Regions from separate parts of the Streptomyces sp. NPDC097981 genome, predicted to be linked through region 2. Evidence: riboswitches for the same ligand, from Rfam matches in the RefSeq annotation. Region 2 holds a riboswitch; the other holds the start of a gene.
What was found. Region 2 has a riboswitch for glycine ahead of gcvT (glycine cleavage system aminomethyltransferase GcvT). Riboswitches for the same ligand answer to the same signal wherever they lie in the genome.

Region 1: linked by a shared signal. The riboswitch ahead of gcvP (aminomethyl-transferring glycine dehydrogenase) and the one ahead of gcvT (glycine cleavage system aminomethyltransferase GcvT) in region 2 are both predicted to bind glycine.

The regions. Positions count from the first base shown of each region.
Region 1 is NZ_JBEORW010000004.1:288,203-303,869, forward strand. It holds gene ABTY04_RS06200 (PadR family transcriptional regulator) at 1-193, opposite strand, end outside; gene ABTY04_RS06205 (PhzF family phenazine biosynthesis protein) at 374-1,192, shown strand; gene ABTY04_RS06210 (CPBP family intramembrane glutamic endopeptidase) at 1,365-2,162, opposite strand; gene ABTY04_RS06215 (glutamate-cysteine ligase family protein) at 2,263-3,798, opposite strand; gene ABTY04_RS06220 (hypothetical protein) at 4,292-4,912, shown strand; gene ABTY04_RS06225 (DUF5999 family protein) at 5,224-5,430, shown strand; gene gcvP (aminomethyl-transferring glycine dehydrogenase) at 5,591-8,476, opposite strand; glycine riboswitch at 8,673-8,771, opposite strand; gene ABTY04_RS06235 (PRC-barrel domain-containing protein) at 8,885-9,256, shown strand; gene ABTY04_RS06240 (DNA polymerase IV) at 9,253-10,701, opposite strand; gene ABTY04_RS06245 (MerR family transcriptional regulator) at 10,779-11,417, opposite strand; gene ABTY04_RS06250 (bifunctional nuclease family protein) at 11,596-12,069, opposite strand; gene ftsR (transcriptional regulator FtsR) at 12,132-12,905, opposite strand; gene ABTY04_RS06260 (FHA domain-containing protein) at 12,925-13,821, opposite strand; gene ABTY04_RS06265 (DUF881 domain-containing protein) at 13,952-14,866, opposite strand; gene ABTY04_RS06270 (small basic family protein) at 14,872-15,204, opposite strand; gene ABTY04_RS06275 (DUF881 domain-containing protein) at 15,201-15,667, opposite strand, start outside.
Region 2 is NZ_JBEORW010000017.1:13,520-29,186, reverse strand. It holds gene ABTY04_RS18230 (polysaccharide deacetylase family protein) at 1-621, shown strand, start outside; gene ABTY04_RS18225 (YncE family protein) at 618-1,808, shown strand; gene ABTY04_RS18220 (cytochrome P450) at 1,884-3,128, opposite strand; gene ABTY04_RS18215 (tRNA-dependent cyclodipeptide synthase) at 3,109-3,888, opposite strand; gene ABTY04_RS18210 (EF-hand domain-containing protein) at 4,144-4,356, shown strand; gene ABTY04_RS18205 (PadR family transcriptional regulator) at 4,481-5,041, opposite strand; gene ABTY04_RS18200 (flavodoxin family protein) at 5,217-5,930, shown strand; gene ABTY04_RS18195 (AMIN-like domain-containing (lipo)protein) at 5,971-6,474, opposite strand; gene ABTY04_RS18190 (SsgA family sporulation/cell division regulator) at 6,590-6,997, opposite strand; gene ABTY04_RS18185 (L-serine ammonia-lyase) at 7,289-8,671, opposite strand; gene glyA (serine hydroxymethyltransferase) at 9,061-10,317, opposite strand; gene gcvH (glycine cleavage system protein GcvH) at 10,332-10,715, opposite strand; gene gcvT (glycine cleavage system aminomethyltransferase GcvT) at 10,796-11,911, opposite strand; glycine riboswitch at 12,096-12,199, opposite strand; gene ABTY04_RS18165 (AAA family ATPase) at 12,392-13,072, shown strand; gene ABTY04_RS18160 (enhanced serine sensitivity protein SseB) at 13,170-13,904, shown strand; gene ABTY04_RS18155 (enhanced serine sensitivity protein SseB C-terminal domain-containing protein) at 13,961-14,701, shown strand; gene ABTY04_RS18150 (ABC transporter permease) at 15,206-15,667, shown strand, end outside.

The sequences.
Region 1 (15,667 bases), on a different contig from region 2:
GCCGGGCCCGGCCGCGCGGGCCGCCGCGCCCTCCACGCCCGCCGAAAGGGCCGCCGCCGAAGGGCGGTCCGAACGGACCGAAGGCGGCGCGCAGGCCCCTGAACTCCTCCCGACGATCCGGCCCGCAGTGGCCGTGCCCCCGTCCGCGCTCGTGTCCGTGGCCGCCGTGTCCGTGCTGTCCGTGTGAACGCATGACTGCGCTCCTTTCGTCTTTCGGTTCTTCGTCATCGCTCTTGCGATGCCTCAACTATCGCTGACCCATCGCGATACGTCAACGATATATCGGAAACTCTTAACGAACAGGTCGGTGACCAGGCCGGTCATCCCGAACCGGCCTTTGCGGACGATCAAGAACCGGGCCTACGGTCGGGACATGCGCCTCCGAATCGTCGACGCCTTCACCGACCGCCCCTTCCGCGGCAACCCCGCCGGGGTCCTGCTCCTCGACGGCGAGTTCCCCCCGGACGCCTGGCTCCGGCAGGTCGCCACCGAGGTCAACCTGTCCGAGACCGCATTCGCCCGCCCCCTGCCGCCCGGCGGGGACGCGGACTGGGCCCTGCGCTGGTTCACCCCGTCCGCCGAGGTCGACATGTGCGGCCACGCCACGCTCGCCACGGCGCACGTGATCGCGACGAGCGGCCTGGCCAAGGGGCTGATCCGGTTCTCCGCACGGTGCGGGATCCTCGCGGCCGAAACCGCCGCCGACGGCGCGATCACGCTGGACTTCCCGACGTCCTCGCTGACGCCGGTGGCGGCGGACCCCGCCGTGCACCGCGCCCTCGGCGCGGTGATCAGGTCCGTCCACGACACGTCCGAGCACGTCGGCGACCTGCTCGTCGAGCTGGCGGACGAGCGGGCCGTACGCGAGCTCACCCCCGACATCGGCGCCCTGCGCGGCTACGCCCGCCGCGGGGTGATCGTCACCGCGGCCGCCGAGGACCCCTCCCGCGGGTACGACTTCGTCTCCCGCGGCTTCTTCCCGGCCGTCGGGATCGACGAGGACCCGGTCACCGGCAGCGCCCACACCGCGCTCGCCCCGTTCTGGGCCGCCCGGCTGGGCCGCGCCTCGCTCGTCGGGCTCCAGGGCGGGGCGCGCACCGGACGCGTCGGGGTCCGGCTGGCGGGCGACCGTACGCTGCTGACCGGCAACGCCGTCACGGTCATCGACGGCGAACTGCTCGCCCGCCCCTGACCGGCGGGGCGCCTAGGCCCTGTCGTCAAAGTCCCTCCCCCAGCTACCGCTGGGAGGTGCCCCCAGCGTTGTCGGGGCACCCAAGTACGCCCAGTAATCGGGAGCCCCTCCGCCTTGCGATGCACGGCACCGGACGCCGCGGGCCTCACCGGCGCTACTTTGACGACAGGGCCTAGTGGGTCGGCAGCCAGCCCACCTTGCCCGCGAGCAGCGCGTACCCCCCGAAGGCCACGATGTCGAGCAGCGCGTGCGCGACGACGAGCGGACCCACCCGGCCCCAGCGGCGGTAGGCCATGACGAAGACGACGCCCATCACCATGTTGCCGACGAAGCCGCCGATGCCCTGGTAGAGGTGGTACGAGCCGCGCAGCACCGAACTGGCCAGCAGCGCGGCCACCGGCGACCAGCCCAGCTGATCGAGCCGACGCAGCAGATAGGCCAGCACGATGACCTCCTCCACCACGGCGTTCTGCACGGCGGAGAGGATCAGCACGGGGAACTTCCACCACACGTCCGGCAGCGCCTCCGGCACCACCGTGAGGTTGAACCCGCTCGCCCGCGCCGCCAGGTAGAAGGCCAGCCCGGCGCTCCCGATCCCGGCCGCGACCAGGGCTCCGCGCCGCAGGTCCCAGCCGGGGCGGGTCCGGTCGAAGCCCAGCACCCGCAGCCCCGGCGCGCCCTCCCGGGTGAGCAGGTGGGCGACCAGCAGTACGGGCACCAGGGCGGTGCCGATGCCGAAGAGCTGCCAGGCCAGGTCCAGCCACGGCCGGCCGGGGGCGTGCGAGCCGTTGAGCGTGGCGGCCTGGTCCTTGAGACCGCCCGGCTTGGTCAGCGAACCGATGAAGCTGATCAGCGAGGAGAAGGCACTCGCGCCCAGCGACAGCGCCAGCACGAGCAGCGTCTCGGTGCGCAGGAGCCCCCGCCCGTCCTCGTGCACCGCCTTGACCACCGGCTCCGGCTCCGCCCGCACGTCCGACTCCGTCCCGCCGTTCCGCTTCCGTCCACCCCATACTGCCTCTTCGGCGGGGGAACGGGATCACCGGGCCCGGAACGGCGGGCGGGCGGCCGGTTCAGCTCCGGACCGGCACCGCGGCGCCCGCCTCCTCGTCCGCCAGCCCGACCGGCCAGGTGTGCACGGGATCGCCCTTGTGCATCAGCTCGCTGTAACGCCGGGTGATCGCCGCCAGCGCCGCGTCCCGTTCCATCCCGGAAGCGAGCGCCCGGTGGTAGGTGTCCACCTGCCAGGTCGCCCCGTTGACCCGCCGCTGGCAGCGCTCCTCGATGATGCCGAGGTAGTGGTCGCGGTCGGCGGGCTCGATGCCCCAGGCGTCCAGCCCGGCCGCCGCCATCGGCAGCAGCTCGTCCAGGACCAGCCGTACCGCGGACACGCCGGCCAGCCCGCCGCCCCGGCCTCGGCGCGGCCAGCGCAACCGGGCGTCGATCCCGTACCGGCACGCGGCGTCGAAGTTGGCCTCCGCCTCGGCGAACGGCAGCCGGGTCCACACCGGCCGCTGCTCGTCGGCGAGCGTGCGGACGAGCCCGTAGTAGAAAGCCGCGTTCGCCACCACGTCCGCGACCGTCGGGCCGGCCGGGAGCACCCGGTTCTCCACCCGCAGGTGCGGCATCCCGTCGGCGACCCCGTACACCGGCCGGTTCCACCGGTAGACCGTGCCGTTGTGCAGGACCAGCTCCTGCAGGCTCGGCACCCCTCCCTCGGCGAGCACGCGCAGCGGCTCCTCCTCGTCGCAGATGGGCAGCAGGGAGGGGAAGTACCGGACGTTCTCGGCGAAGAGCTCGTACGCCGACTCCACCCAGCGCTCCCCGAACCAGGTCCGCGGCCTCACCCCCTGGGCCTGGAGCTCGGGCGGCCGGGTGTCGGTGGCCTGTGTGAAGAGCGGCGGCCGCGACTCCCGCCACAGCTCACGCCCGAACAGGAACGGCGAGTTGGCGCCGACGGCTATCTGTACGGCGGTCACCGCCTGCGCAGCGTTCCACACGTCGGCGAACCGGCCCGGCGTGACCTGGAGGTGCAGTTGTACGGAGGTGCAGGCGGCCTCGGGGACGATCGACCCGGTGCTCCAGGTCAGCCTCTCGACCCCGTCGATGTCGAGCATGAAGTCCTCGCCGCGCGTCATCAGGATCTGCTCGTTCAGCAGTGAGTAGCGGTCCACCGCGGAGAGGTTGGCGGTGACCAGGTCTGAGCGGGTGATCGTCGGCAGGATGCCGATCATCACCACCCCGGCGTCGATCTCCGCGGCCTGCCGGTGGGCATAGGCGAGCCCCGCACTGAGTTCCTCGGCGAGCTGGTCGAATACCCGGCCGCCGAGCCGGTGCGGAAGGACGTTCACCTCCAGGTTGAACATTCCGAGTTCGGTCTGGAAATCCTGGCTCGCAATCCGCTCAAGAACCTGGGCATTCACCATTCTCGGCAACCCGTCGGCACCCGCCAGATTCAGTTCGATCTCCAGCCCCATCATGTTCTTGGGGCGATCGAACCTCTTCTCCGCCAGAAGCCGCTCCAGTCCCTCCAGACACTCGTGAAGCTTCCTCCGATACCTCTGCCGATCGGACAGGTCGAATCCGCCCGCCACGACCTTCTCCCCCATCGAAGCGTCCCTCCTCGAGTGGGCCTGGCCTGTCGCACCCAGGCGCGCATGTACGGTCGATGATGCCCCGGAGGCGTGATCCATAACGCGAGGGGGCGTGCCTGGCGCGGAGCGCGCGCCGGTTTGGCCGAAGGGCGCTATGGCACATTCACTTGGCAAAACTCGACAAGCAAATTCCGCATAGGTTTTGCCGGTTCGGGATAATAGACGCTTTCCAGCCGAGCCCTTGTCCGGTAACCTCCGAGGTCAGCGCGACATGTTCGCGCGCAACCGGCATGAATGCCATGTCAGCGGGACCGGTAAGCGCCTTGTCGGCAATAGGCGGGACAGCTAGCCGAAACACTGCGTGAACACATGTCGTATAAACTCCGCAAACGAGGCAGAGAGTTGGCGCGCGGCCATTGCCCCTCAGCCCCCCTCTGGCCCCAGAATGCGACAGCGCCGTCCGCACCTGCCCCGTTCCACAGGTCTCCCAAGTGAGAGGCGACCCACCATGCCGCTGCATGTCCCTCCGGCTCCCGCGCCCGCCCTGCGCAGCGTCCTCGCGGCACTCGGTTCCCCCACCGCCGTCCACGAGGCGCACACTCCGGCCCTGCGCGCACTGCAGGGTCCGATGACCGCCGAACTGCCACTGCCGGTCCACGTCCTCGACCGGCTGAACATCTCCCAGCTGGCCGCGGGGGGCCGTCCGCCCCGCACCCGGCTGACCGCCTGGCGGTTCCTGATCCGCAGCGGCGACCGCTACGTCGCCGCCGCGGACACCCGGCTGACGCCGGACGGCTGGGTCTTCTCCCATTTCTTCGAGGGCCCCTATGTCGCGGCCACCGAACGCGCCCTGCGCCAGGCGGAAGGGCTCGGCAAGAGCTACCAGCCGCGGCTGCTCTCCGTTCCGGAGCTGTACATGATGACGCTCTGGCTGCACGGGGCGGTCGGCGCCGACGCCTCCGCCGGGCTGCCGGCCGCCGCGGACCTGCTGGTGCCACTGGCACCGGCGCCGCCCGGCATCGCCGCCTACCGGCCGCATCCGGTGTCCGAGCTGCTGCCCGTGATGACGCACCGGCTCACTCCACCGGTCCCGCCGGTCCCGCCGTCACTGGCCGCTCCGGCCGCCTGAGCGGTCTCCGATCGGGGTCGGGCGGGGTCCGAACAGGTGCGTTGCGGACCGATGACCCGTACGGCCCATTCGGCCTAGCCTACTCGGGCCACCCCCGAACCATCCGAAATGACAGGGGAGTTGACCTGAACCGCCCGCACGAGTGATGCGTCATCAATGTATGAGGACAGCTGCCGGGAAATCCCTGCGGATGCAACTCCGGAGGGCAACACTGGGACCCTGACCAAACCAAGACGTTGATACGGGGGGCGGCCATGAACAAGGCATCGAGCCGCAGCACACAGACCACACCGCAGCGAAAGAACGCATCCATGTGCCAGCACCAGCCAGCGTGCCCGTCAGCCGACTCCGCCGACCGGGAGGCCGCCAAGCCCGTGGCCAACCACCCGGAACAGGGCTGGAGCCTGCTGTGCAACGGCGTCCTGCTCTTCGAGGACACCGGTGAGCTGCTGCCGGACGGCCAGATCATCGCTCCGCACCGCCCGCTCGCGGCGGCGCAGGTGATGAAGGCGGCCTAGCCGACGACGGTACGGAACGGAACGGACAGCACGGAACGGAAGCACGGAACGGAACGAAGAGGGGCCGGCCCGGGAATCATTCTCCCGGACCGGCCCCTTCGTCATGCCGTCACGTCATACGGATGTGTCATGTCGCCGAACACCCGCGGTGTCGTACGGCTCAGTTGTCGTACTCGTCCAGCGGCGGGCAGGAGCAGACCAGGTTGCGGTCGCCGAAGGCGCCGTCGATGCGGCGCACCGGCGGCCAGTACTTCTCCGCAGCCGTGACCCCACCCGGGAAGACGGCCACGTCTCGGCTGTACGGGTGGTCCCACTCGCCGCCCAGCGCCGCCGCCGTGTGCGGGGAGTTGGCCAGCGGGTTGTCGTCCACCGGCCACTCGCCGCCCGCGACCCGCTCGATCTCGCCGCGGATGGCGATCATCGCGTCGCAGAAGCGGTCGATCTCGATCAGGTCCTCGGACTCCGTCGGCTCGATCATCAGCGTGCCGGCCACCGGGAAGGACATGGTCGGCGCGTGGAAGCCGTAGTCGATCAGGCGCTTGGCGATGTCGTCCACGCTGACGCCCGTCGCCTTCGACAGCGGGCGCAGGTCGATGATGCACTCGTGCGCGACCAGGTTGCCCGGGCCGGTGTAGAGGACCGGGTAGTGCGGCTCCAGGCGCTTGGCGATGTAGTTGGCACCGAGCACGGCCACCTGGGTGGCGCGCTTGAGGCCCTCGCCGCCCATGAGGCGCACGTACGACCAGGAGATCGGCAGGATGCCGGCCGAGCCCCACGGCGCCGCCGAGATCGGGCCGACGCCGGTCTCCGGACCCGCGGTGGGCTGGAGCGGGTGGTTCGGCAGGTACGGGGCCAGGTGCGCGCGGACACCGACCGGGCCGACGCCCGGGCCGCCGCCGCCGTGCGGGATGCAGAAGGTCTTGTGCAGGTTCAGGTGCGAGACGTCGCCGCCGAAGTGACCCGGCTTGGCCAGGCCGACCAGGGCGTTGAGGTTGGCGCCGTCCACGTAGACCTGGCCGCCGGCCTCGTGCACCTGGGCGCAGATGTCGGCGACGTGCTCCTCGAACACACCGTGCGTCGACGGGTAGGTGATCATCAGCACGGCGAGCTCGTCGCGGTACTGCTCGATCTTGGCGCGCAGGTCGGCCGTGTCCACCTCGCCGTCGTCGGCGGTCTTGACGACGACGACCTTCATGCCGGCCATCACGGCGCTCGCGGCGTTGGTGCCGTGCGCGGAGGACGGGATGAGACAGACGGTGCGCTGCTCGTCGCCGTTCGCGCGGTGGTAGGCGCGGACGGCCAGCAGGCCGGCGAGCTCACCCTGGGAGCCGGCGTTCGGCTGGATGGAGACCTTGTCGTAGCCGGTGACCTCGCAGAGACGTTCCTCCAGCTCGTTGACGAGCGTGAGGTACCCCTCGGCCTGCTCGACCGGGGCGAACGGGTGCAGCTGGCCGAATTCGGGCCAGGTGACCGGCTCCATCTCGGTGGTCGCGTTGAGCTTCATGGTGCAGGAGCCCAGCGGGATCATTCCGCGGTCCAGCGCGTAGTCCTTGTCCGCCAGCTTGCGCAGGTAGCGCAGCATCGCGGTCTCGCTGCGGTGCTGGTGGAACACCGGGTGCGCCAGGTAGTCGTCCGAGCGCAGCAGGCCCTCGGGCAGCGCGTCGGCGGTGGTCTCGTCGAGGGCCTCGATGTCGGCGGTCACGCCGAAGGCGGCCCAGACGGCCTCGATGCCGGCACGCAGGGTCGTCTCGTCGCAGGAGACGGAGACGTGGTCGGCGTCGACCCGGAACAGGTTGACCCCGCCCTCGCGGGCGGCAGCGACGACCTCGGCGGCCTTGCCGGGCACCCGCGCGGTGAGGGTGTCGAAGTACGAGCCGTGCACGAGCTCGACCCCGCCGGCCGTCAGACCGGCCGCGAGGAGGGCCGCGTAGCGGTGCGTACGCCGGGCGATCGTCCGCAGGCCGTCCGGACCGTGGTAGACGGCGTACATGCCGGCCATGACGGCGAGCAGCACCTGCGCGGTGCAGATGTTGCTGGTGGCCTTCTCGCGGCGGATGTGCTGCTCACGGGTCTGCAGCGCCAGGCGGTACGCCTTGTTGCCGTCCGCGTCCACGGAGACGCCGACGAGGCGGCCCGGCAGCGAGCGGGCGTGCTTGTCCTGGACGGCCATGTAGCCGGCGTGCGGGCCGCCGAAGCCCATCGGGACGCCGAAGCGCTGGGTGGTGCCGACGGCGATGTCCGCGCCGAGCGCACCCGGGGAGGTCAGCAGGGTCAGGGCCAGCAGGTCGGCGGCGACGGCGACGATCGCGCCGAGGCCGTGCGCCTGGTCGATGACCGGCTTGATGTCGCGTACGGCACCGGAGGCGCCCGGGTACTGGACGAGCACACCGTAGACGCCGCGCTCGGCGACCTCGGCCGGGATGCCCTCGGACAGGTCGGCGACGACGACCTCGATGCCGATCGGCTCGGCGCGGGTCTCGATCACGGCGATGGTCTGCGGCAGCGCGTCGGCGTCGACGAGGAAGACGTTCCCCTTGGACTTGCCCACGCGGCGGGCCAGCGTCATGGCCTCGGCGGCGGCGGTGCCCTCGTCGAGCAGGGAGGCGCCCGAGGTCGGCAGGCCGGTGAGGTCGGCGACGACCGTCTGGAAGTTCAGGAGCGCCTCAAGGCGGCCCTGCGAGATCTCGGGCTGGTACGGGGTGTAGGCCGTGTACCAGGCCGGGTTCTCCATGACGTTGCGCAGGATCACCGGCGGGGTGAAGGTCCCGTAGTAGCCGAGACCGATCATCGACGACAGGACCTGGTTGCGGTCTGCGAGCGAGCGCAGCTCGGCCAGCACCTCGGCCTCGGTCCGCGCGTCGGGCAGGTTCAGCGCCTCGGCGCTCTTGATCACATCCGGTACCGCGGCAGCGGTCAGTTCATCCAGCGAGCCGTAGCCCACGTGGGCGAGCATCTTCGCCTGCGCCTCGGCATCAGGGCCGATGTGGCGCTGCTCGAAGGGGATGCCTCGCTCCAGCTGGGAGAGCGGAATGCGGTTGGCGGTCATGTACGGAGGCCTCCTGGGTCGTACGACCTGCGAGGGGCACCACGGCGCGGGCACCCGGACGGCCTCCCCCTCTGTCATCTCAACCTGAGAGCTTCACCGGAGTCGCGGGGATGACCCGCGGGATCCGGCTTTCACCGTCGGTGAGGAGGGGAACCGGCACTGCGCCCGGTACCCGCCCCTGCTTTCCAGAGTGGCCTCGTTCCGTGCGGTACGTATGCCTGAGAGATTCCGGGGAGGATTTGCTCCTTCGGCGCCTCCGTCATGCTCACTCGGAGGACTCTCCCGCACAGGGTCAACAGCCGTCACCCAGCCTACCAGCGAGGTTCTGGGACCTCCTTCGAGTGGCCCCTACCCCGGAAATGCACTTTTGTAGTCATTACGGAGGAGTTGCGACCACATGGAGGGACCGTGCAGACCGACATCGATCCGCGCAGCCTGATCGGCCGCAAGGCGTTCGACCGCAACGGAACCAAGATCGGCACCGTCGACGAGGTCTATCTCGATGACGCCACGGGCGTGCCCGAATGGGCCGCCGTCCGGACGGGCCTCTTCAGCCGGGACGCGTTCGTTCCCCTGGAGCCGAGCGAGGTCGTCGACGACACCCTGCGGGTCCCCTTCGAACGCGCTCTCATCAAGGACGCCCCGGACTTCGGCGTCGGCCGCCACCTCTCCCCCGAACAGGAGCTCCAGCTCTACCACCACTACGGACTGGACGTCTCCCTCCCGTCGGACATCCAGCGCGACTTCGGCCGTCTGGCGAACGGCGACGACTCCTCCTAGCCGGCTTGCGGCGCCGGCTCCCCGACGAGGGGCAGCGGATCGGACGGCTCCAGCTCGGGGTCCTCCACCCTGAAGGTGCGCACCCGGCCCGGTGGCGATCCGGGCTGCTCGAACCGCACGGTCACCCTCCCGACCCCGCTGCCCTGCACCCACCCGGGCCCGTATACGGCGTGCAGTACATCGCTCCCGGCCGCCCAGCGCCGCTCCGGGGCGGGCTCGGGGCCCCCGGCCGGCTCCGCGCCCCCGGGGGCCTCTGCGGGCCCGCCAAGCCCTCCAGGACCGCCAGGACCGCCAGGACCGCCCGACTCTCCGGGCCCTCCCGTCCCCCCGGCCTCCGCCACCTCACCCGTGTCGGCGGCCACGTCCTCCGCGGCCATGGACTGCGCGAACAGGTCCTCCTGCGTGTAGTCCGCCAGCCCGGTCACGCCCACCCCCAGCAGCCGCACCCCACCCGTGGTGTCCACCGCCTCCAGCAGACGCGCCGCAGCTTCCCGCACCACCGCGGGGTCGTCGGTGGGCCCCCGCAGGGTCTCCGAGCGCGTCAGGGTCGAGAAGTCGTACCGCCGCACCTTCAGCACGATGGTGCGCCCCGAGTGCCCGGAGGCCCGCAGCCGCTGCACACACCGGTCGGCGAGCCGCTGCACCTCGATCCGGATGCGCACCCGGTCGTGCAGGTCCACGTCGAAGGTGTCCTCCACCGACACGGATTTCGCGTCGCGCTCGGCGACCACGGGCCGGTCGTCCAGCCCCAGCGCCATCCGGTACAGCCCGACCCCGTGCGAGCGCCCGAGCATCCGCACCAGCTCGTCCTCACCGGCCTCGGCCAGGTCCCCCACGGTGGCCATCCCGGCGCGCCGCAGGTGCTCCCCCGTGACGGGCCCCACCCCGGGCAGGGTCCGTACGGACATCGGTGCGAGCAGCTCCCGCTCGGTCCCCGGTTCGATCAGCAGCAGCCCGGCCGGCTTGGCCTCCTCGGAGGCCACCTTGGCCAGCATCTTGGACCCCGCCAGCCCCACGGACCCGCTCAGCCCCGTGGCGGCCCTGATGTCGGCCCGCAGCCGCTGTCCCGTCTCCAGCGCGGAATCCGCGTCGAAGGCCGTACCGCCCGCCTCCAGGTCCACGAAGGCCTCGTCCAGGCTGAGCGGCTCCACCAGCGGGGACAGCTCCCGCAGCAGCGCCATGACCACCTCGCTCACCGACTGGTACAGCCGGAAGCGGGGGATGAGGTACGCGCCGTTCGGACAGAGCCGCCGGGCCTGGGCCGTCGGCATCGCCGAGTGCACCCCGAAGCGCCGGGCCTCGTACGAGGCCGTGGCGACCACGCCGCGCGGTCCGAGGCCGCCGACGATCACGGCTTTGCCGCGCAGGCTCGGCTTCGACGCCTGCTCCACGGAGGCGTAGAAGGCGTCCATGTCCAGGTGCAGGATGGTCGGCGCGGCTCTCACAGACCCGATGCTGCCTCATGCCACCGACAATCGGCCGGGGCGGGCCCGGCGCCTCGGGGCCGGGCCGGGAGGTCTGCTCAGCCGGCCCGGTTGCGCCGCGCGGCCAGCTCGTCCGCCGGGTTGTGGCCGACCACCGTCTCCCCGGTGTCGACCCGCTCGCCGTGCAGCTGTGACAGCACGTTCTCGACGTCGCGCCAGACCACGCCCACGGCGATGCCGAAGATGCCCTGCCCGCCCTGGAGGAGGCTCACCACCTGGTCCGGCGAGGTGCACTCGTACACCGTGGCGCCGTCGCTCATCAGCGTCATGCGTTCCAGGTCCGAGAAGCCGTGGTCCCGCAGGTGCTGGACCGCGGTCCGGATGTTCTGGAGTGCCACGCCGGTGTCCAGGAACCGCTTGACGATCTTGAGGACGACGACGTCCCGGAAGCTGTAGAGGCGCTGCGTTCCGGAGCCGTAGGCGGGGCGCACGGTGGGCTCCACCAGCCCGGTCCGCGCCCAGTAGTCGAGCTGCCGGTACGTGATGCCCGCCGCGGCGCACGCGGTCGGCCCTCGGTAGCCGACCTGCTCGGGTGCCGGGGCCGCGCCCGCAGGTGCGACCGACGCCTTCTCCGGCTGACGGCGCGCGGAACCCGCCGCACTGCCGTGGAGCGGGTACGGCCCACCGTCACTCCGCACGGGGATGCCCCCGGTCGTACCGTCGCCCGTGACTCTCACGCCGACCCTCCGTCCTTGACCTGCCCCCTCGAAGGTAGGCAGTCACCAGGGGTGCGTCAACGATCGCCACACTCGGCACGCCGAGTGATAATCACCCTGAGAGTGGTTTCCCGTGTCCTCGAACGGGGCAAGGCTAGCCGAATGGGCTGACGCACCCGTGGACGGCGGGGCCGACGGCTCACTGCGGCCCGGTGCCGAAGTCCTCCGGAGAGATCTGGTCGAGGAACTCGCGGAACTTCTCCACCTCATCCTCCTGCTCGTCCGGAATGGCGATGCCGGCGTCGTCCAGCACGCCGTCACTGCCGTAGATCGGCGTCCCCGTCCGCAGGGCCAGCGCTATGGCGTCGGAAGGCCGCGCGCTCACCTCGACCCCGCTGGCGAAGACAAGCTCCGCGTAGAAGACGCCCTCCCGCAGATCCGTGATCCGGACCTCGGTGAGCTCCTCGCCGATCGCCTCCAGCACGTCCTTGAACAGGTCGTGCGTCAGCGGCCGGGCAGGGGCCATGCCCTGCTGCGCGAAGGCAATGGCGGTCGCCTCCCCTGGTCCGATCCAGATGGGGAGGTACCGGTCGCCTCCCACTTCACGCAGGAGCACGATCGGTTGGTTGGAGGGCATTTCCACCCGGACACCCACAACGTCGAGCTCGTTCACACAGCAACCCTAGGACCTGCTCGGCAGGTTTGGGTAGTCGGGGCCCCCGAGGGGGCCCGAGGTCAGTGCAGACGGACGCCGAGCGCGGTCTGTACCAAGGCCTCGTGAAGCCGTACGGAGAGCCCCGCGAGCTCCTTCAAGGTGGCTTCCGCATGCGTTCTGGTCTGCGGGTTGCGGTGGCGGCGCAGCGGTGCCACGACCTGCTCCACCAGGCCCGCCTCGCGGTCCGCGGCGGCCTTCATGGCCCGCAGGTGCCGCGGCTCCAGCCCGAACCGGCCCAGATCCGCCACCAGCCGGGCCACGGTGACCGCCCCTGCGTCGAATCCGCCGCCGGGGGCCTCGGCGATCAGCCCGTACGACTCCCACTCGACGAGTTGGACCTCGTCCACGTCGGCCGCGGCGATCAACTCGGCACGGCCCACCCGGGCCGCGGCCGGACGCTCCCGGCCCACCTCGCCGTAGACGGCGCAAGGGCCGGCGGGATCGACGGAGTCACCGTGCGCCGTGGGCGCCGGGATGCGGATCTGCTCCCCGCGTTCGAGCGCGTCCAACTGCTCGCGGATGACCCTCAACGGCAGGTAGTGATCCCGCTGCAGCCGCAGGATCCGCGCAAGCCGCTCGACGTCCTCGGTGCTGAACTTGCGATATCCGGAAGGTGTGCGCCGGGGCTCGACGAGCCCCTCCGCCTCCAGGAAGCGGATCTTCGAGATCGTGACGTCCGGGAACTCGTCGCGCAGCGTGGTGAGCACCGTGCCGATGCTCACCAGCCGCCCGGCCGAGCCGGTGCTGCCGGCGGCGCCCCCTTTCGGGGCACCGCCGGTCGGGGTACGCAGCATGGGACCTTCCCTTGAAGGGTCAGATGCCCCGCAGGCTCGCGTAGAAGACCAGCCGGTACTTGCCGATCTGCACCTCGTCGCCGTTGTGCAGGGCGACCGAGTCGATCGGCTCACGGTTCACGTACGTGCCGTTGAGGCTGCCCACATCGGCGACGGTGAAGCCGCCGTCCTGGCTCCTGCGGAACTCGACATGCAGCCGGGAGACCGTGACGTCGTCCAGGAAGATGTCGCTCTGCGGGTGCCGGCCCGCCGTGGTCAGCTCACCGTCCAGCAGGAAGCGGCTGCCGGAGTTGGGGCCGCGCCGCACGATCAGCAGGGCGGAACCCGGCGGCAGAGCTTCCACCGCGGCCTGGGCCTCGGGGGACAGCGAGGACGACACGTGCTGTTGTCCCGACACCTCGGCCTCGTAGGCCTCAAGGCCCGAGATCGAGATGGTGGACGTGGTCTCCGAGGCACGCTCCGGCGTCAGACCCGCCCGCAGCGGCGCACCGCAGTTGGAGCAGAACCGGCTGGCCGCATCGCTGCGGTGTCCGCACCTGCTGCAAACCTGCTCGGCCGACATGGACGGCTCCTCGCGCCGCGGCTGCCCCGCGGAGGCATTGGTGGCATACGGGTCGGGGGCAAACCCTCCACCCGAACCTGAGGTTGATGGTTCACCGAAACCTATGCGTCCGGAACCGGCAGGGTCAACAGACGACGCGCCGGGCGCGCCCGGAACATCGCCCGCGCCCGCGACCTCGTCACGGAAGAGCGGCCGACCGCCCTGCCCTTCCATCTCTCCCTGCCCAGCACGGTGCCTGGCCGCACCGTCTTCCTCGCGGCTCTTCTTGCCGAACAACTTCTCAAACAACTTCACGGGCGATTCCCCTTGAACGAAACAGACCCGCCCGTGGGGCAGGACGAACTCCGAATGCACACACCTGCCGACCCGGACATCCTCACAACGTCCGTAACCACCAGACAGTTTCCACCACGCAGCACGACTTCAGTGCGTCGACCCCCCGCAGGCATCAGCCCGCGTGAGCCCGTCCGCTCCCCGTCCCGCGTCACGACGATGACGACCGAGCGTAGTCAGGCTGCTTCGCAGCCCGCAAGGCATCCACAACGATCTTCGCCGACCGTGTGACGGCGACGGTGGCCTGTTCCTTCTCCAACGTCTGCACGACACCGCCGGGGATGTTCAGGGCAGGCTCCAGATCCTGCGGCTTGCCGATCACCTTGAACTCGTAGGGCTGTGTGATCTTCTTACCGTCGATGCCGATCCCGCCGCCCTCGTCCGAGAAGAACGAGCTCGCCCCGATCCGCACACCGTTGATCTGGATCGCCTCGGCCCCCGCCGCCCGCAGCTCCTGGAGGGTGTCCAGCAGCTGGTCCGACTGCACCTGGCCCTTGGGGTCGGTGATCTTCAGCGTGATGCCGGGCCCCTGCGCTGCCACCGTACCGGCCAGGATGCCGAGTTGGCGTTCCTTCTCGACCGTCTGCCGACGGGCCTCCTCGGCCTGGTTGGAGCTGCTCTCCAGCTCCTTGCGCTGGTCCTCCAGCCGCTGCTTCTCGTCCTCCAGGCGCTTGGTCCGCCCGTCGAGCTCGTCGAGGATCCGTACGAGGTCCTCCTGACGGGCCCCGCGCAGCGCGCTGGAGTCGCTGTTCGACCGCACCTGGATGGCCAGGCCCAGCCCGAGGACGAACAGGAGCAGCGCGACGATCAGTTGGGCCCGGCTCACCCGCGGCGGCCACAGCACCTCCGCCAGCCGCTGCCGGCCGGTCTGCGCAGGCTCGGCGGGCTCGGCGGGCTCGGCGGCCTCGGGCTCCCCGGCGGCCGCCCCGGCCGCCTCGGAATCCTTCGCCTCGGCGGGCTGCGCCGGCCGACCGGCCTGCGCCTCCCGCTCACCCTGCTCCTGCTCGTCCTGCGGCGGCAGCTCCGAGCCCGTCGGCTCCTCGGGCGGATTGTCGTTCACACTCATCGGCCTCACGCCCGGAACACGTGCCGGCGGATGGCCGCGGCGTTGGAGAAGATGCGGATGCCGAGGACAACGACCACACCGGTCGACAGTTGCGAGCCGACGCCCAGCTTGTCACCGAGGAAGACGATCAGCGCCGCCACGACCACGTTCGACAGGAACGACACCACGAAGACCTTGTCCACGAAGATGCCGTCCAGCATCGCGCGCAGACCGCCGAACACCGCGTCCAGCGCCGCCACCACGGCGATCGGCAGATAAGGCTCGACGACGGCCGGCACTTCGGGCCGGACCAGAAGTCCGACCACCACTCCGGCCACCAGGCCCAGTACCGCGATCACGATGCACCCTTCTTCGGCTCTTCTGCTGTAGCTGTACGCACGGTCAGGCTCGACGCGGCCGGCAGCCGCAGCTCGTCCGCCGGGGACAAGGTGTAGCGGATCCCGTAATTCTCCTGCAGCGCGTGCAGGTACTGGCCGTCCGCGGAATCCTGGAACGCGGTCCCGAGCCGCTTCTTGTCCCCCACCGCCAGCACCTCGTACGGCGGCACCAGCGGCCTGTTGTCGACCAGTATCGCGTCACCCGCGGCCCTGATCGCCGACAGCGACGTCAGCCGCTGCCCGTTGATCGAGACGGCCTCGGCCCCGGACTGCCAGAGCCCGTTGACGATCTTCTGCATGTCCCGGTCCCGCAGCCGGCCGGTGTCCGAGAAACCGGTGTTCTCGCGCGGCTTGCCGCCCTCGCCCGACGAGGAGCCCTTGGCGTCGTCCACGACCAGCTTGATCCCCGGCCCCCGTACCTCCG
Region 2 (15,667 bases):
CCGCGCCGGTTCCCCGGACAGCCCGACGAGATCGCGCACGGCCCGCGCGACCGCCCCCGGGTCGCCCTCACCTTCCACGGCAACGGGGACCCCGCCACCGCCCGGGCCGTCCTGGCCGAGGCCGAGAGAGCGGGCGCGCGGGTCACCGTGCTGGCGATCGGCAGCTGGCTCGACGCCCACCCGGACATGGCCCGCCGGGTCCTCGACGGCGGCCACGAGCTCGGCAACCACACCGAGCGCCACCTCGCGATCAACGCGATGCCCGAGGCGGAGGCCTACGCGGAGATCACCGGCTGCGCCCGGCGGCTCAAGCGGCTCACCGGCTCCATCGGCACCTGGTTCCGGCCCTCCCAGACCCAGTACGCCACCCCGCTGGTGAAGAAGCTGGCCCGGCAGTCGGGCTACCCGCACGTCCTCTCGTACGACGTGGACTCCCTCGACTTCACCTCGCCCGGCGCCGCGGCCGTCATCCGCACCGTCACCGGGACGATCCAAGGCGGATCGGTGGTGAGTCTGCACTTCGGCTACGCGGACACGGTCGACGCGATGCCGCCCCTCCTCGAAGAACTCGCGCGCCGCAAGCTGCGCGCGGTGACCACCACGGAGCTGCTGACCTCATGACGACCATCCGCCTTCCCCGGAAGGCCACCGTGCTGCTCGCCGGTCTGGTCCTCGCCGCCCTGGCCGGCTGCGGATCGGCCGACAGGGAGCCCGCCGAGGCGCCCGGCTCGGCGGCGCCGGCCCGGCAGCCCGTCAAAGCCGTCCCCGCCGTACCGCCCGGACTGGCCGGCATGCCGCCGCTCCTCGACCCGAACGACGTGTACGCGGCCGACCGGCCGAACAACCTCTCCCCGGTGGTCAGGGACTTCCCGTCCCGCGTCTACGTGCCGAACACCATCTCCAACACGGTGTCCGTCATCGACCCGGCGACGTACAAGGTCATCGACACCATCCCCGTCGGCGCCCAGCCCCAGCACGTCGTCCCGTCCTGGGACATGAAGACCCTGTGGGTCAACAACAACCGCGGACACACGCTCACCCCGATCAACCCGGCCACGGGCGAGGTCGGCGAACCCGTCGAGGTGCACGACCCGTACAACCTGTACTTCACCCCGAACGGCAAGTACGCCGTGGTGATGGCGTCCATGGACCGCGAGCTCGTCTTCCGCGACGCGCGCACCATGAACCGAGTGAAAACCGTCCCGGTGACCTGTTTCGGCGTCAATCACGCGGACTTCTCCGCAGACGGCCGCTACTTCATCGTGAGCTGCGAGTTCTCCGGCGAACTCCTCAAGGTCGACACCGAGAAGATGGAGGTCATCGCCCAGCAGAAACTGCCCTACGAGGGCGCGATGCCGCAGGACGTGAAGGTCTCGCCGGACGGAAAGACCTTCTACGTCGCGGACATGATGGCGCACGGCATGTGGGTGTTCAGCGGCGACAAGTTCGACACCCCGAAGCTGCTGCCCACCGGCAAGGGCACTCACGGCCTGTACGTCAGCCGCGACTCCAAGGAGATGTACGTCTCCAACCGCGGCGAGGGCAGCATCTCCGTATTCGACTTCAAACAGAACAAGATCACCAAGAAGTGGGAGCTCCCCGACGGCGGCAGCCCGGACATGGGCGGCGTCTCCGCCGACGGCAAGGTGCTGTGGCTGTCGGGCCGCTACAACTCCGAGGTCTACGCGATCGACACGACGACCGGCCGCCAGCTCGCCAGGATCCCGGTGGGCGGCGGCCCCCACGGCCTGGCCGTCTACCCCCAGCCCGGCCGCTACTCGCTCGGCCACACCGGCATCTTCCGCTAGACCGCGCAGACCGCGGACACGGCGGCGCGGCGGCGCCCCGGGAGCTCGCACGGCTCCCGGGACACCCCGGTGGCATCACCAGGCGACGGGAAGCCGCTCCGGCAGCCGCTTGATGAAGCCCGTACGCCACACCAGGTTCTCGGCGGGCACTGCGAGCCGCAGCTCGGGCAGCCGTTCCACCAGCACTTCGAGCGCGATCTCGGCGTGCGCCCGGCCCAGCGCGGAGGCCGGGCAGAAGTGCCGGCCGGCGCCGAACGCCAGGTTGGGGTGGGAGCTCTCGCGCTCCAGGTCCAGCTCGTGCGGGTTCTCGAAGACCTCCGGGTCGAAGTTGGCCCCCTCCAACAGGACCAGGACGAGCTCGCCCTCCTTGACCGGCACGTCGCCGACCTGGACGTCCGCCATCGCGATGCGCGGCAGGCCGTCGCCGACCGACAGGTTCCAGCGCAGCAGCTCGTCGACGGCCTTGCCCATGCGCTCTGGGTGCTTGCGCAAGTAGCCGATGAGCTCCGGCTTCTGGAGCAGCGCGAGGACGGCGAGCACGAGGAAGGCCGACGTGGAGACCGCGCCCGCCCCGAAGAGCGAGACGGCGACGGTCGCGAACATGTCGTCGGTCAGGTGCGCCGACTCCGGGTCCGCCTCCTTCAGGTCCGCGAACCTGCCGAGGAGCCCCGTACGCTCCTCGGCAGGCCGCGCGAGCTGCGCGTTCAGCTGGTCGACGAAGTAGCCGACGTCCTTGTACCAGTTGAGCGCCGAGTCGGCGAACGGCTCGCGAGCGGTCATGAACGCGACGTCCAGCCCCGACATCAGGCGCCGGCGGTCCTCGAACGGAACCCCGAGCACCTGGCAGTGCAGGGCCGCCGAGAAGGGGTCGGCGAACCCCGCACGGAGGTCGGCCGGCGCACCCTCGGCGACGATCAGGTCGACGAGCTCGCCGGCCTTGGCGCGCAGCCAGTCCTGGAGCCCCTTCTGGCGCGGGTTGAGCGCCTTCATCACCGCGTTGCGCAGGCCGGCGCTGTTGATGTTGCCCATGTTGTTGACGACCTCGGGCGGGATCGTCAGCGCGTACTGGCGCGGGACCCCGGCATTGGCCGTGTCCTTGAGGCTGAACCGGTCGTCCTCCAGCACCTGCTTGGTCAGCGCGTAGTTGCTCACCAGCCAGGCCGGGTCGCCGGTGAGGGTGCGGACCTTCGCGACCGGCGCCTTCTCGCGCAGCCACGCGCACTCCTCGGGCAGGACGTCGCCGCGCCGCGAGAGCGGGAAGTCGAGGAGGGCCTCCCGGCCGGGTACGGCCCGGCTGTCCTCAAGCTGCTCGACGCTCATCGACGGTCCCTTCGGTCGGTGCGTGGTTCGTGGGTGCTGCCGGCGCGGGCGCCGGGGGAGCGGCCTCCGCGGCCTCGGGCCGTACGACGGCGTACGCCTGGTTGCGCGTCGCCCGCAGGCCCCCGCCGCGGGCGAAGAGGACATCCGTGAGCGGCATCTTGACGTGGTAGGCCGCCACGGAGGACGGGACGTCGAGAATGCTCGGGGTGTCCACGAAGAACGGCAGTTCGGCCGCCATGTAGTCGAAACAGACCTGCAACTGGGCGTCCGTGATGGATTCGCCTTCCGGCAACTTGGATCCGACAAAATGCAAGGCCATCTCCTCGCAGCCCTTGCGAAATTCGTCGTCCGTCTCCAGGAAATGCAGGACACGACGGTGCAGAAGTTGGTAGACGGGGTTCTGCTGGAACTCGGACAGTGCCCTGACACGGATTTCCGCCTGGGGGTGTCCTGATTCCTCCACGCCCTTGAGGATGCGTCGCCGTACCGCCTTGATCTCCTTCGCGGCCCGCTTCTCCGCATGCTCCTGGGTGTAGCCGAAGGCGGCGAACATCCGGTCCACGTGGAGGTCTGCGTACACGAAGTCGACCTGCGCGAAACGGCTCACGGCCCACCGGGCGAGACTGCTGATGCGCTCGGCGCTGAAGTAGCTGTTTCCAGGGCTGACTCCGATGAGCACATGGTCGCCGTCTTCCCAGATATGGCGGCAGGTGCGGGTGAAGGGCAGAACTTCGAATGATGCGTCGGCTGTGATCGTCACCTGTGTGATCGCCCTTGTTGCCGCATGTCCCTGGGAGCCCTGCGCTCCTGGTGTGGCGGCAATGCCGGTACGTTATGCCGTGACCCCGGAACGTGACAAGTCCAGGTCGGATTTCTTGGCCGGAATTATCCCTTCCGCATTACGGAAGAGTAATTGAATTCATATCTGCCGCCCGAACGGGACCCGCGGGACGGGCGGGGTCCGGATGCCGCTACCCTGAGCCGGTCAAGAAGCACCGAGAAGGGGTGGATCCCAGTGGCTGACATCGAGAGCGCGCGGGCGACGTTCGGCAAGTTCGACGCGGACGGTGACGGCTTCGTCACGGCCGACGAGTACAGCGCGGCCATGAAGGCGATGGGCGACGCGTACGTCACCGGCGCCGTCGCGGAGGCCGTGATCGCCTCCAAGGACACCAACGGCGACGGCCTGCTGAGCTTCGACGAGTTCTGGGCCTCCCTGAACAAGTAAGCCCTGTTCCTCCCGGCCGGCGCCGGGAGGGGCCGCAGCCCCCCGTCACGCCCGCAAGCAGGGCATGACGGGGGCTTCGTGCTGCCCTCGCGCCACCCTCGTGCCGCCGCGCCGGGGGCTGTGCTCAGGCCCGGGCGGCACCGCCCGGCGGCGTCATGTCCTCGACCTCGGCGAGGGCCTCCTCCAGCCAGCGCAGCCAGAACGTCTCCAGGCCGACGCCGCCGTGCAGCACGAGCCGGCGCAGCCGGTCCTCGTCGGAGTCCCGCCCCGGCGGGAAGTCCTTCTCCTCGATCGCCTCGTAGACCGCCAGCTGGCGCCGGTGCAGATCCAGATGGCGCCGCAGCTCCCCGGCCAGCCCGTGCGGGCCCACCACGGCGGCCGCCCGGATCCGCAGCAGCAGCGGATCCCGGATGGCCTTCGGGTCCTGGCTCTCGCCGACCCACCGCGCGAGCTCCGCGCTTCCGGCGGACAGCACCTCGTACTGCTTCTTCTGCCCCCGTACGGGCACCTCGCTGGGCAGCGCCCGGATCAGCCCGGCCTCCTCCAGTCGGCCCAGCTCGCGGTAGATCTGCTGGTGCGTCGCCGACCAGAAGTACCCGATCGACTTGTCGAACCGCCGCGTCAGCTCCAGCCCCGACGAGGGCTTCTCCAGCAGGGCGGTGAGGATGGCGTGCGGCAGCGACATGCGGCCATCCTAGGTACGGACACCGGCCCCGGCCGAAGAACTCGGGACGGCGCCGGGCCGGCTCCTCCATGCCCCGCAGGAAGCTGCGCAGGCCGGAAGGACGGACCGGTACCGACCCGGCCCGAACGGGTGCGGTCCGGTGGCGGGGACACCCGCCGGCTCACAGGCTGGGCGCGTGACTGCCGACTTCGACTACTCCGACCTGACCGCCGTCTACGTCAACTGCACGCTCAAGCGTTCGCCCGAGACCAGCAACACCGAGGGCCTGATCGAGAAGAGCCGCGCCGTCATGGAAGCGGCCGGCGCCCGGACCTCCCTCATCCGCGCCGTCGACCACGACATCGCCACCGGCGTCTGGCCCGACATGACCGAGCACGGCTGGCAGAGCGACCAATGGCCCGTCCTCTACAGCCAGATCATGGACGCCGACATCCTCGTGCTGTGCGGCCCGATCTGGCTCGGCGACAACAGCTCCGTCATGAAGCAGGTCATCGAGCGGCTCTACGCCTGCTCCTCGATCCTGAACGAGCAGGGCCAGTACGCCTATTACGGCCGCGTCGGCGGCGCACTCATCACGGGCAACGAGGACGGCGTGAAGCACTGCGCCATGAACATCCTCTACAGCCTCCAGCACCTCGGCTACGCGATCCCGCCGCAGGCCGACGCGGGCTGGATCGGCGAGGCCGGGCCCGGGCCCTCGTACCTGGACCCCGGCTCGGGCGGCCCCGAGAACGACTTCACCAACCGGAACACCACTTTCATGTCCTGGAACCTCATGCATCTGGCCGCCCTGCTCAAACGGGCGGGCGGGATCCCGGCGCACGGCAATCAGCGGTCCCTGTGGGACGCGGGCTGCCGCTTCGACTTCCCGAACCCCGAGCACCGGTGACGGTGGGCGGGTGCCCGGGGCACCCGCCCACCGGCCGGCCTCAGCAGCACACGTTGCGGTGCGCGACGTCCAGCACGAACCGCTCGGGCGCGTGCAGCGTGAACGAGGTGAAGGCGGGCTTGCCGTCGAAGGTGGCGCCGAAGGTGACGTACCCCTCGTAGTCGCCCGTCATGGCGAGACCCTTCAGCCGAGGCAGATGGATCTTGACGAGCCTGGGCCCGCGGTAGACGCTCCGCCCGGCCGCGTCGTGGGCCTGGGCGGGATGCAGGCGGATCTGCAGGAAGTGCTTCCCGGGCAGCGGCACGGGCTTCCCGGACCCGTCCTGGACCAGCTTCGGTACGCGGGTGACGGTGACCCCGGGGACGCGTCCCCGCAGGTCGATGACGATGCGGTCGTACGTGCAGTGCCCGCCCCAGCGGGCGTTGACGACGAGCGGGGCGGGTGCGGCCACGGCGGAGGAGGCCGGTACGGCGAGGGTGATCCCGGCGGTGAGCAGGGTCCCGGTGGCGAGGGCCACGACCTGCCGGCGGCGGAGACGGTTCATGACGTCCCCCTGATTCTCAAGAGACGGGGACCGGTGTCACCGGCGAAGACGCCCCCGGCATCCTTCGCGGTTGCATCCGAAGCGGTGCAATCGAAACGAACCGGAAAATAGCCGCCTATCGGTACAGAAGGATGTTCAGCTCCGCATCGAGGTCATAGTGCCGGTGCTCCTCGCCCCGCGGCACCAGCGCGGCCAGCCGCCGGCACAGCGCGCGCACGTCCTTCGCCCGGGCGGACACCACGCAGCTCTGCTCGCCGTTGCTGAAGCCGAGGAAGACGCGCGGCTCGCTGCCCTGCCACCGCGGCCACACGTGGACGTCGCCCTCGCCCGTCGAGCAGCCCTCCCCGTCGAGCAGCAGGTCCCGGGAGAACACCCAGCGCGCCAGGTGCATCCCGGCTCCCTGCAGGTCGAGCGTCAGCTCGTAGGGCCGGTCGCGGCGGTACGTGAAGGCCCCGTGCATCGGCACGGGCGCGGGCGAGGCCTCCAGCCGGAGCGGGAGGACGCGGTGCTCGATGCCGTCCATGCGCTGCGCCTCTCTGTCGGCTCTCCCGGGGGATCCGCACCCCCTCGGGCAAGCTAGTCCACCTCGCGGCCGCCCTTGCGGGCCGAAGGTCCCGACCCCGTGGGCCGCTGGACCCGTCTTGTCACAGGAATGCGCGGCGGCCCGCCCTCAGGGCGGGCCGCTGTGTCACCGGTCCGCCACGGGACGGGGACGGGGACGAAGCCGGCGACGCCGGCGCCCGCCGCGGACCCGGCGCGAACGACGGAGGGGCCCGACGCGCCGTCGGGCCCCTCTGTGGTCAGGTGCGCCGGATCAGCACTCGATGACGTTCACCGCGAGGCCGCCGCGGGCCGTCTCCTTGTACTTGATCTTCATGTCGGCGCCCGTCTCCTTCATGGTCTTGATGACCTTGTCGAGGGAGACCTTGTGGGTGCCGTCGCCGCGCATCGCCATCTTGGCCGCCGTGACCGCCTTGACCGCCGCCATGCCGTTGCGCTCGATGCACGGGATCTGTACCAGGCCGCCGACCGGGTCGCAGGTCAGGCCGAGATTGTGCTCCATGCCGATCTCGGCCGCGTTCTCGACCTGCTCGGGGGTGCCGCCCAGGACCTCGGCGAGGGCGCCCGCCGCCATCGAGCAGGCCGAGCCGACCTCACCCTGGCAACCGACCTCGGCGCCGGAGATCGAGGCGTTCTCCTTGAAGAGCATGCCGATCGCGCCCGCCGCGAGGAGGAAGCGGACCACGCCGTCCTCGTCGGCGCCCGGGACGAAGTTCATGTAGTAGTGCAGGACCGCGGGGAGGACGCCGGCCGCGCCGTTCGTCGGGGCCGTCACGACGCGGCCGCCGGCCGCGTTCTCCTCGTTGACCGCCATCGCGTAGATCGTCGTCCACTCGCTGCGGTGCATCATCGGGTCGCCCTCGGTGCGCAGCTGGCGCGCCGTGGAGGCGGCCCGGCGCTTGACCCGCAGGCCGCCCGGGAGGATGCCTTCGCGGGACATGCCGCGCGAGACACAGGCCTGCATGACCCGCCAGATCTCCAGCAGGCCCTCGCGGATCTCCTCCTCAGTGCGCCAGGCCTTCTCGTTTTCCAGCATGAGGGAGGAGATCGACAGGCCTGTCTCCTTGGCCAGGCGGAGCATTTCGTCGCCCGAGCGGAAGGGGTACTTCAGCACCGTGTCGTCGAGCTTGATCCGGTCCTCGCCGACCGCGTCCTCGTCCACCACGAAGCCGCCGCCGACCGAGTAGTACGTCTTCTCCAGCAGCGGCGTGCCCGAGGCGTCGTACGCGAAGAGCGTCATGCCGTTCGCGTGGTACGGCAGGGACCGGCGGCGGTGCAGGATCAGCTGGCTCGGCTCGTCGAAGGCGATCTCGTGCGCGCTCCCTATCTCGGTGCCGAGGAGACGGAGGCGGCCCGTCTGCCGGATGCGCTCCACCTCGTCGTCGGCCGTCTCCACGTTCACCGTGCGGGGGGAGTGTCCCTCCAGGCCCAGCAGCACCGCCTTGGGCGTGCCGTGGCCGTGGCCGGTGGCGCCGAGGGAGCCGTACAGCTCGGCCCGGACCGCCGCGGTCTGGGCGAGCACGCCGTCCTTCTTCAGCCGGGTCACGAACATGCGGGCGGCCCGCATCGGACCGACCGTGTGGGAGGAGGAGGGGCCGATGCCGATGGAGAAGAGATCGAAGACGGAGATGGCCACGGTGGCGGACTCCCTTGTCTGCTCGTGGGGTGGGAGGGGGCGGGAGAGGGCGGACGGTGCAGGAGGGGTGATTGTTCGGATTTTGTCCGACAGACGAGCTTAACGCGGCGAAGTGAACGTTTCGCCTGCCTGACCGGTGCGCGAGGTTGCGGTCCGGCGTGGGTCAGGTCACGTTCCCGCTCCACGGCGGGGGCGCCGGCGGCCGCCGGGTCCAGGACGGGCCCCGGCCCCGGCAGGCTGGCACAGCGGGCCCGGGCGCCCCGGGGCGAACGGCCCGTACCGGGGGCGGCAGGGCGGCCCGGCCGCGGCCTGACCAGGGCTTCCGGTTATGGGGAAGGGCCCGGTCCCGTGAACCGCGGAACCGGGCCCTGCCTCATGGAACCCGGACGTCAGAGCGTCGGGTACAGCGGGAACTTCGCCGCGAGCGCGGAGACGCGCGCCTTGAGGGCCTCGGCGTCGTACGCCGGCTTCAGCGCCTGCGCGATGATCTCGGCGACCTCGGTGAAGGCCTCGGCGTCGAAACCGCGGGTGGCCAGGGCCGGCGTACCGATCCGCAGACCCGAGGTGACCATCGGCGGCCGCGGGTCGTTCGGGATGGCGTTGCGGTTGACCGTGATGCCGACCTCGTGGAGGCGGTCCTCGGCCTGCTGGCCGTCCAGCTCGGAGTTGCGCAGGTCGACCAGGACCAGGTGCACGTCGGTGCCGCCGGTGAGGACGTCCACGCCCACGGCCTTGACATCGTCCTGGACCAGGCGGGCGGCGAGGATCTTCGCGCCTTCGAGCGTGCGCTCCTGGCGCTCCTTGAACTCGGGCGAGGCCGCGACCTTGAAGGAGACCGCCTTGGCCGCGATCACGTGCTCCAGCGGACCGCCCTGCTGGCCGGGGAAGACCGCGGAGTTGATCTTCTTGGCCAGCTCCTGCGTCGACAGGATGACACCGCCGCGCGGACCGCCGAGGGTCTTGTGCGTGGTGGTGGTGACGACGTGGGCGTGCGGCACCGGGTTCGGGTGCAGGCCCGCGGCGACCAGGCCGGCGAAGTGTGCCATGTCGACCATCAGGTACGCGCCGACCTCGTCCGCGATGCGGCGGAAGGCGGCGAAGTCCAGCTGGCGGGGGTAGGCGGACCAGCCGGCGACGATCAGCTGCGGCTTGGACTCCTTGGCGAGGCGCTCGACCTCGGCCATGTCGACCTCGCCGGTCTCGTCGACGTGGTACGGGACCACGTTGTAGAGCTTGCCGGAGAAGTTGATCTTCATGCCGTGGGTCAGGTGACCGCCGTGGGCCAGGTTCAGGCCCATGATCGTGTCGCCCGGCTTGAGCAGCGCGAACATCGCGGCGGCGTTCGCCTGCGCACCGGAGTGCGGCTGGACGTTCGCGGCCTCGGCGCCGAACAGCGCCTTGATGCGGTCGATCGCGATCTGCTCGACCACGTCGACGTGCTCGCAGCCGCCGTAGTAGCGGCGGCCGGGGTAGCCCTCGGCGTACTTGTTGGTCAGGACCGAGCCCTGGGCCTCCATGACGGCGACCGGAGCGAAGTTCTCCGACGCGATCATTTCCAGGGTGGACTGCTGGCGCACGAGCTCGGCGTCGACGGCGGCGGCGACGTCCGGGTCGAGCTCGTGGAGAGGGGTGTTCAGCACAGACATCAGATCCCCTGAGGTCAGTTGTCGGACAGGGTGAGCGCGGCGTACTCATCGGCGGAGAGCACGTCCTTCGGCTCCTCCGAGATGCGCACCTTGAACAGCCAGCCACCCTCGAAGGGGGCGGAGTTCACCAGGGCCGGGTCGTCCACGACGTCCTGGTTGGCCTCGACGACCTCACCGGTGACGGGGGAGTACAGGTCGCTGACCGACTTGGTCGACTCCAGCTCGCCACAGGTCTCGCCCTCGGTGACGGTGTCGCCGACCGCGGGGAGCTGGGCGTAGACGACGTCACCGAGCGCGTTGGCCGCGAACTCCGTGATGCCGACCGTCGCGACGCCGCCCTCGGCGTCCGACAGCCACTCGTGCTCCTTGGTGTAACGCAGCTGCTGGGGGTTGCTCATGACCTGATTCTCCTGGATGCGGGGGAGTGGATACGAACAGTGGTCTTGCGGAGTGAGACGGCCGGTACGGCGTACGGGCGCTACTTCTGCCGCTTGTAGAACGGCAGGGCCACGACCTCGTACGGCTCATGCGTACCGCGGATGTCCACGCCGACGCCGGAGGTGCCGGGCGCGGCGTGCGCCGCGTCCACGTAGGCCATCGCGATCGGCTTGCCGAGCGTCGGGGACGGGGCACCCGAGGTGACCTCGCCGATGACCTGTCCGTCGGCGACCACCGGGAAGCCGGCGCGCGGGACGCGGCGGCCCTCGGCGATCAGGCCGACCAGCTTGCGCGGCGGGTTCGTGGCGGCGCGCTCGGCGGCGGCCTCCAGGGCGGCGCGGCCCACGAACTCGCCCTCCTTCTCGAACTTCACGACCCGGCCCAGCCCCGCGTCGAACGGGGTGAGGGAGGTGGTCAGCTCGTGCCCGTACAGCGGCATGCCCGCCTCCAGGCGCAGGGTGTCGCGGCAGGACAGACCGGCCGCGACCAGGCCGACGCCCTCGCCGGCCTTGGTCAGGGCCTGCCACAGCTCCACGGCGTGCTCGGGGGCGATGAACAGCTCGAAGCCGTCCTCGCCCGTGTAGCCCGTACGCGCGATCAGCGCGGGCACGCCCGCGACCGTGCCCGGCAGGCCGGCGTAGTACTTCAGGCCGTCCAGGTCGGCGTCGGTGAGGGAGGCGAGGATGCCGGGGGACTCCGGGCCCTGCACGGCGATCAGTGCGTACGCGTCCCGGTCGTCGCGGACCTCGGTGTCGAAGCCGGCGGCGCGCTCGGTGAGGGCGTCCAGGACGACCTGGGCGTTGGAGGCGTTCGCGACGACCATGTACTCGGTCTCGCCCAGGCGGTAGACGATCAGGTCGTCGACGATCCCGCCGTCCTCCTGGCAGATGTGCGTGTAGCGGGCGCGGCCGACGCCGACGGTGGAGATGTTGCCGACCAGCGCGTAGTCCAGGGCCTTGACGGCCTCCGGGCCGGTCAGCGTGATCTCGCCCATGTGGGACAGGTCGAAGAGACCGGCCTTGGTACGGACGGCGTTGTGCTCGTCGCGCTCACTGCCGTACCGCAGGGGCATGTCCCACCCCGCGAAATCGGTCATGGTCGCACCGAGCGAACGGTGCAGCGCATCGAGGGCGGTCAGGCGGGGGGCAGTGCTCATGGGTGTGGCTCCCGGGTCCCAGGGCATGACATGACGAGGACGATCCTCCCCATCTGTCATCGGAACCTGAGAGGTTCGCCGAGAGTTCCCGGTCGGACCCGGGGAACGTCGACTTGCACCTTGGGTGGAGCGCACGCGGATGCCGTCGTGAGGGACGGCGGCGCGGCTCGCTTTTCAGATCTGCCTCATCCACGCGGTACGGGGCCTGAGAGATTCAAGGGAGGAACTTGCTCCTTCGGCGCCCGGGCACCGCCTCACGGCGTGCCGGGACTCTCCCGCGCGGATTCAAGCGGCCGGTATGCAGTTGGTCCAGATGGCGCACATCATTGCACGCCGTCCGGGTGATCGGTCGTGCGGGCCCGGAAGAACGTACGGACCGGTCATGCGGCCGGGTAAGGGCGGACCGGAACCGGGGCTGTCGGATTACCGTCTCTTTACACTCAGTGGGCATGGGGCATGCATGGCCCGATGGGGGGAGCGATCACCGTGCGGAGATTCGGGGTGCTGGCGTCGACCGGGACGGGGGCCGTGGACAGGGCGCCGGCGGCGCGGCGGGCACGTTCCGAGGCCGGTCTCGTACGGGACCTGCGCGGCCGGGGCCCGCACGGACCGCGGTGGCTCGGCTTCGCCGAAGGGGACATCGTCGTGGTGTCCGGCCTGCCGGGCGGCGGCAAGAGCACGCTGATCAAGAGGGCCGCGGAGGGCGGCGGCATCGACTCGCAGGACGTGCGCGAGCGCTGGGAGCGGCGGATGCCGCGCATGCTGCCGTACGCGGTGTACCGGCCGCTGGTCCGCTGCGCCCACTACTGGGGACTGTGGCGGACGCTGCGCTCCGGGGCCTCGGCGGTGGTCCACGACTGCGGAACGCAGACCTGGGTGCGGAGCCTGCTCGCTGCGGTCGCACGGCGCCGGGGCCGGGCACTGCACCTGCTGCTGCTGGACACCACCCCGGAGGAGGCCCTGGCCGGGCAGGCGGCACGGGGGCGCGGGGTATCGGCCTACGCCTTCGCCCGCCACCGCGGCGCGGTGGCCCGGCTGCTGCGCGACGCGGAATCCGGCCGCCTCCCCGCGGGCTGCGCCTCGGCGGTCCTGCTGGACCGCGGCTCGGCCTCCCACGTGACCCGGATAGCCTTCCGCGCCCCCGGCTCCGGGGCCGCCTGACTCCGCGGTGCGGGAGCCGCGGAGAGCGGGCGCCCGGGGACCCACTAGCCTCGGCCTGACAGCAAGGCAGCGAGAGCGACCACAAGCGGAGGCGGAGATGCACGGCGGCGGCTGGCCGGACAACGAGCTGGAGCACGTGCTCGGGGCGGCGCTCGGGCAGGCGGACGCCGGGGCCCGGATCGTCGAGGTGCTCGGGCGGAGCCAGGTCTGGGTGCCCCTGCCCGGCGGAGTCGGCCCGGACGGGGCCGGCCTCACGCTGCCCACCATGGAGATCAACGGCGCGGCGTACGTCCCGGTCTACAGCTCCGAGGCCCAGTTCCGGGCCTGCGTCGGATCCGCCATGGACTTCGCCGTGGCCCCCGCCGTCGAGTTCGCCCGCGGCCTGCCCCCGCAGCTCGGCATCGCCGTGAACCCCGAGGGCGCCGTCGGCGTCCCGCTGCCCCCGCCCGCCGTCGCGGAGCTCTGCCGCACCGGCCGCACCCCGCTCGACGGCCCGGCCACCGGCGGCCGCGTCCGGCTCTACGAGCCCGACTGGCAGGACGACCCGGTGGACTTCCTGACCGCCGCCGCCGAGGAGTTCCGCGCCACCGGCGTCGTCGTCGCCGCCCACCGCTGCCTGGCCAGCGTCGAGGGCGGGGCGCCCGAGCTCTACATCGGTGTCCGGATGCTGGGATGGGAGCCCGGGATGCGGAACACCCCGATGGAGGCCCTCGGCCGGGCCCTGACCCGCGTGGTGCCGCCCTGGCCCGTGCAGTTGATCCTCCTGGACGCCGCCCAGGACCCGGTGGTCGACTACATGGTTACGCGCGTACGCCCCTTCTACCTGGCCTAGCGCCGCTTAAGCTGGGTGCGGATACGGGTGGACGGGCGGACGAAGAGGGGTACCGGGTGAGTGCGTCAGGCACGGCCGCGGCCGGGCAGGTCGAGCACATGATGCGCCAGGTGACTCCCGGGCGCTATGAAAGCTACGAGTCGCTTCTGCATGCCCTCGCCGAGGGCCGCCTGTGGATGCTGCTCTGGCAGGGCCAGCCGGGCTCCCCGGACGCCCAGTACGGCGGCATGGAGATCGACGGCCTCGGGTACGCGCCCTGCGTGACCTCCCCCCAGGAGCTGGCCGCCAGCGGCTGGAACCGGGGCTACGAGGTGGTCACCGGCCGCGACATCGCCCGCGCCCTCTACCCGGACCGCTGGGGCCTGTGGCTCAACCCGCATGCACAGGGCGGCGGCCTCGGCATCCCCTGGGCCGACCTGCGCCGGATCGCCACAGGCCTCGACCGGATGCCGGCCGGGCCGCTGCGGCTGTCCGAGCCCGCCCTGGAGCTCCCGCAGTTCTACGGGCTGCTGACCCAGCACGCACACCGCACCCCCGCCGTCCGCTCGCTGCGCCGCGCCTGGGTACAGCCTTCGCTGGGCTCGCCGTACCTCGCGGTCGGGCTCGACCTGTACGACGCCTCAGCGCCCGCGCTGGAATCCGTACGGGAGATGATGCGCCAGTCGGTCGGCGCGGTCCCCGAGGGCGTGCCGGTGTGCACGGTCGCGCTCGCGGACGAGCACGATCCCGTCGCGATGTGGCTGCGCGCCCAGACCCGCCCCTTCTACGACCGAGAGGGCCAGGCTCCCGCCTACTGATCCGGACCGCTGTCCAGGGGCCGCCCGGACATTGAGACGGCGGTATCAAGCCAACCGAGGCCGCAGGGAAGCAACGTTCCCTGCGGCCTTCGTCTTGTCCGGATTTCGTCGCTGTTGTGCGCCCAAAAGGCATGCTCCTACCGCGAGTTGCGCGCCATGTCCGATTGCGTACCGAACGGACGGTCTTGATCCGCTCAGGCGAGAGCGAAGTCCGGATAACGGGAACTCGGCCCTCACATCACGGTTGCGCATCCATTCATCTGCGGGTCTGGCGGCTGATCGCAGCGCCCATGAAGACTCCCCACCCAAGAGCCGGTGAGTCCTCCAAACCCCGGTTCGGCATATGCGTTTCGCTTGTGGCTTTGCACAGCATTTCCCGCAGTTCCTGCACCTCAACACGCGTCTTGCGTGTCACCACGCACTCCGAGCGCCACTCCGCACCAACGCCGCCACAGCGGCGGGCATGGGCCGGCAACCCGTCGGCCGAGAGGGGTCCCCACCACGATGACGGCACCACTGCATGACACGAGCGCGGAATCACCCGCACCCGTGTCCGTAGCCGACGTCCCAGCCAAGGCCATCGAAGGCCGCTCGCCCGGCCGCATCGCCTGGATGCGGCTCAAGCGCGACAAGGTCGCGCTGACCGGCGGCGTGGTCGTGATCTTTCTGATCCTGGTGGCGGTCTTCGCACCGCAGATCGTGAGCCTGCTGGGCCACCCGCCCAACGAGTTCCACGAGGATCTGATCGACCCCGACCTGGGCACGCCGCTCGGCTCCTTCGGCGGCATGAACTCCGACTTCCTGCTCGGCGTCGAACCCACCAACGGCCGCGACGTGTTCAGCCGGATCGTCTACGGCGCCCGCATCTCGCTGGTCGTCGCCTTCCTGTCGGCCTTCGTGTCGGTCACCATAGGCAGCCTGCTCGGCGCGCTCGCCGGGTTCATAGGCGGCTGGGTCGACGGGCTC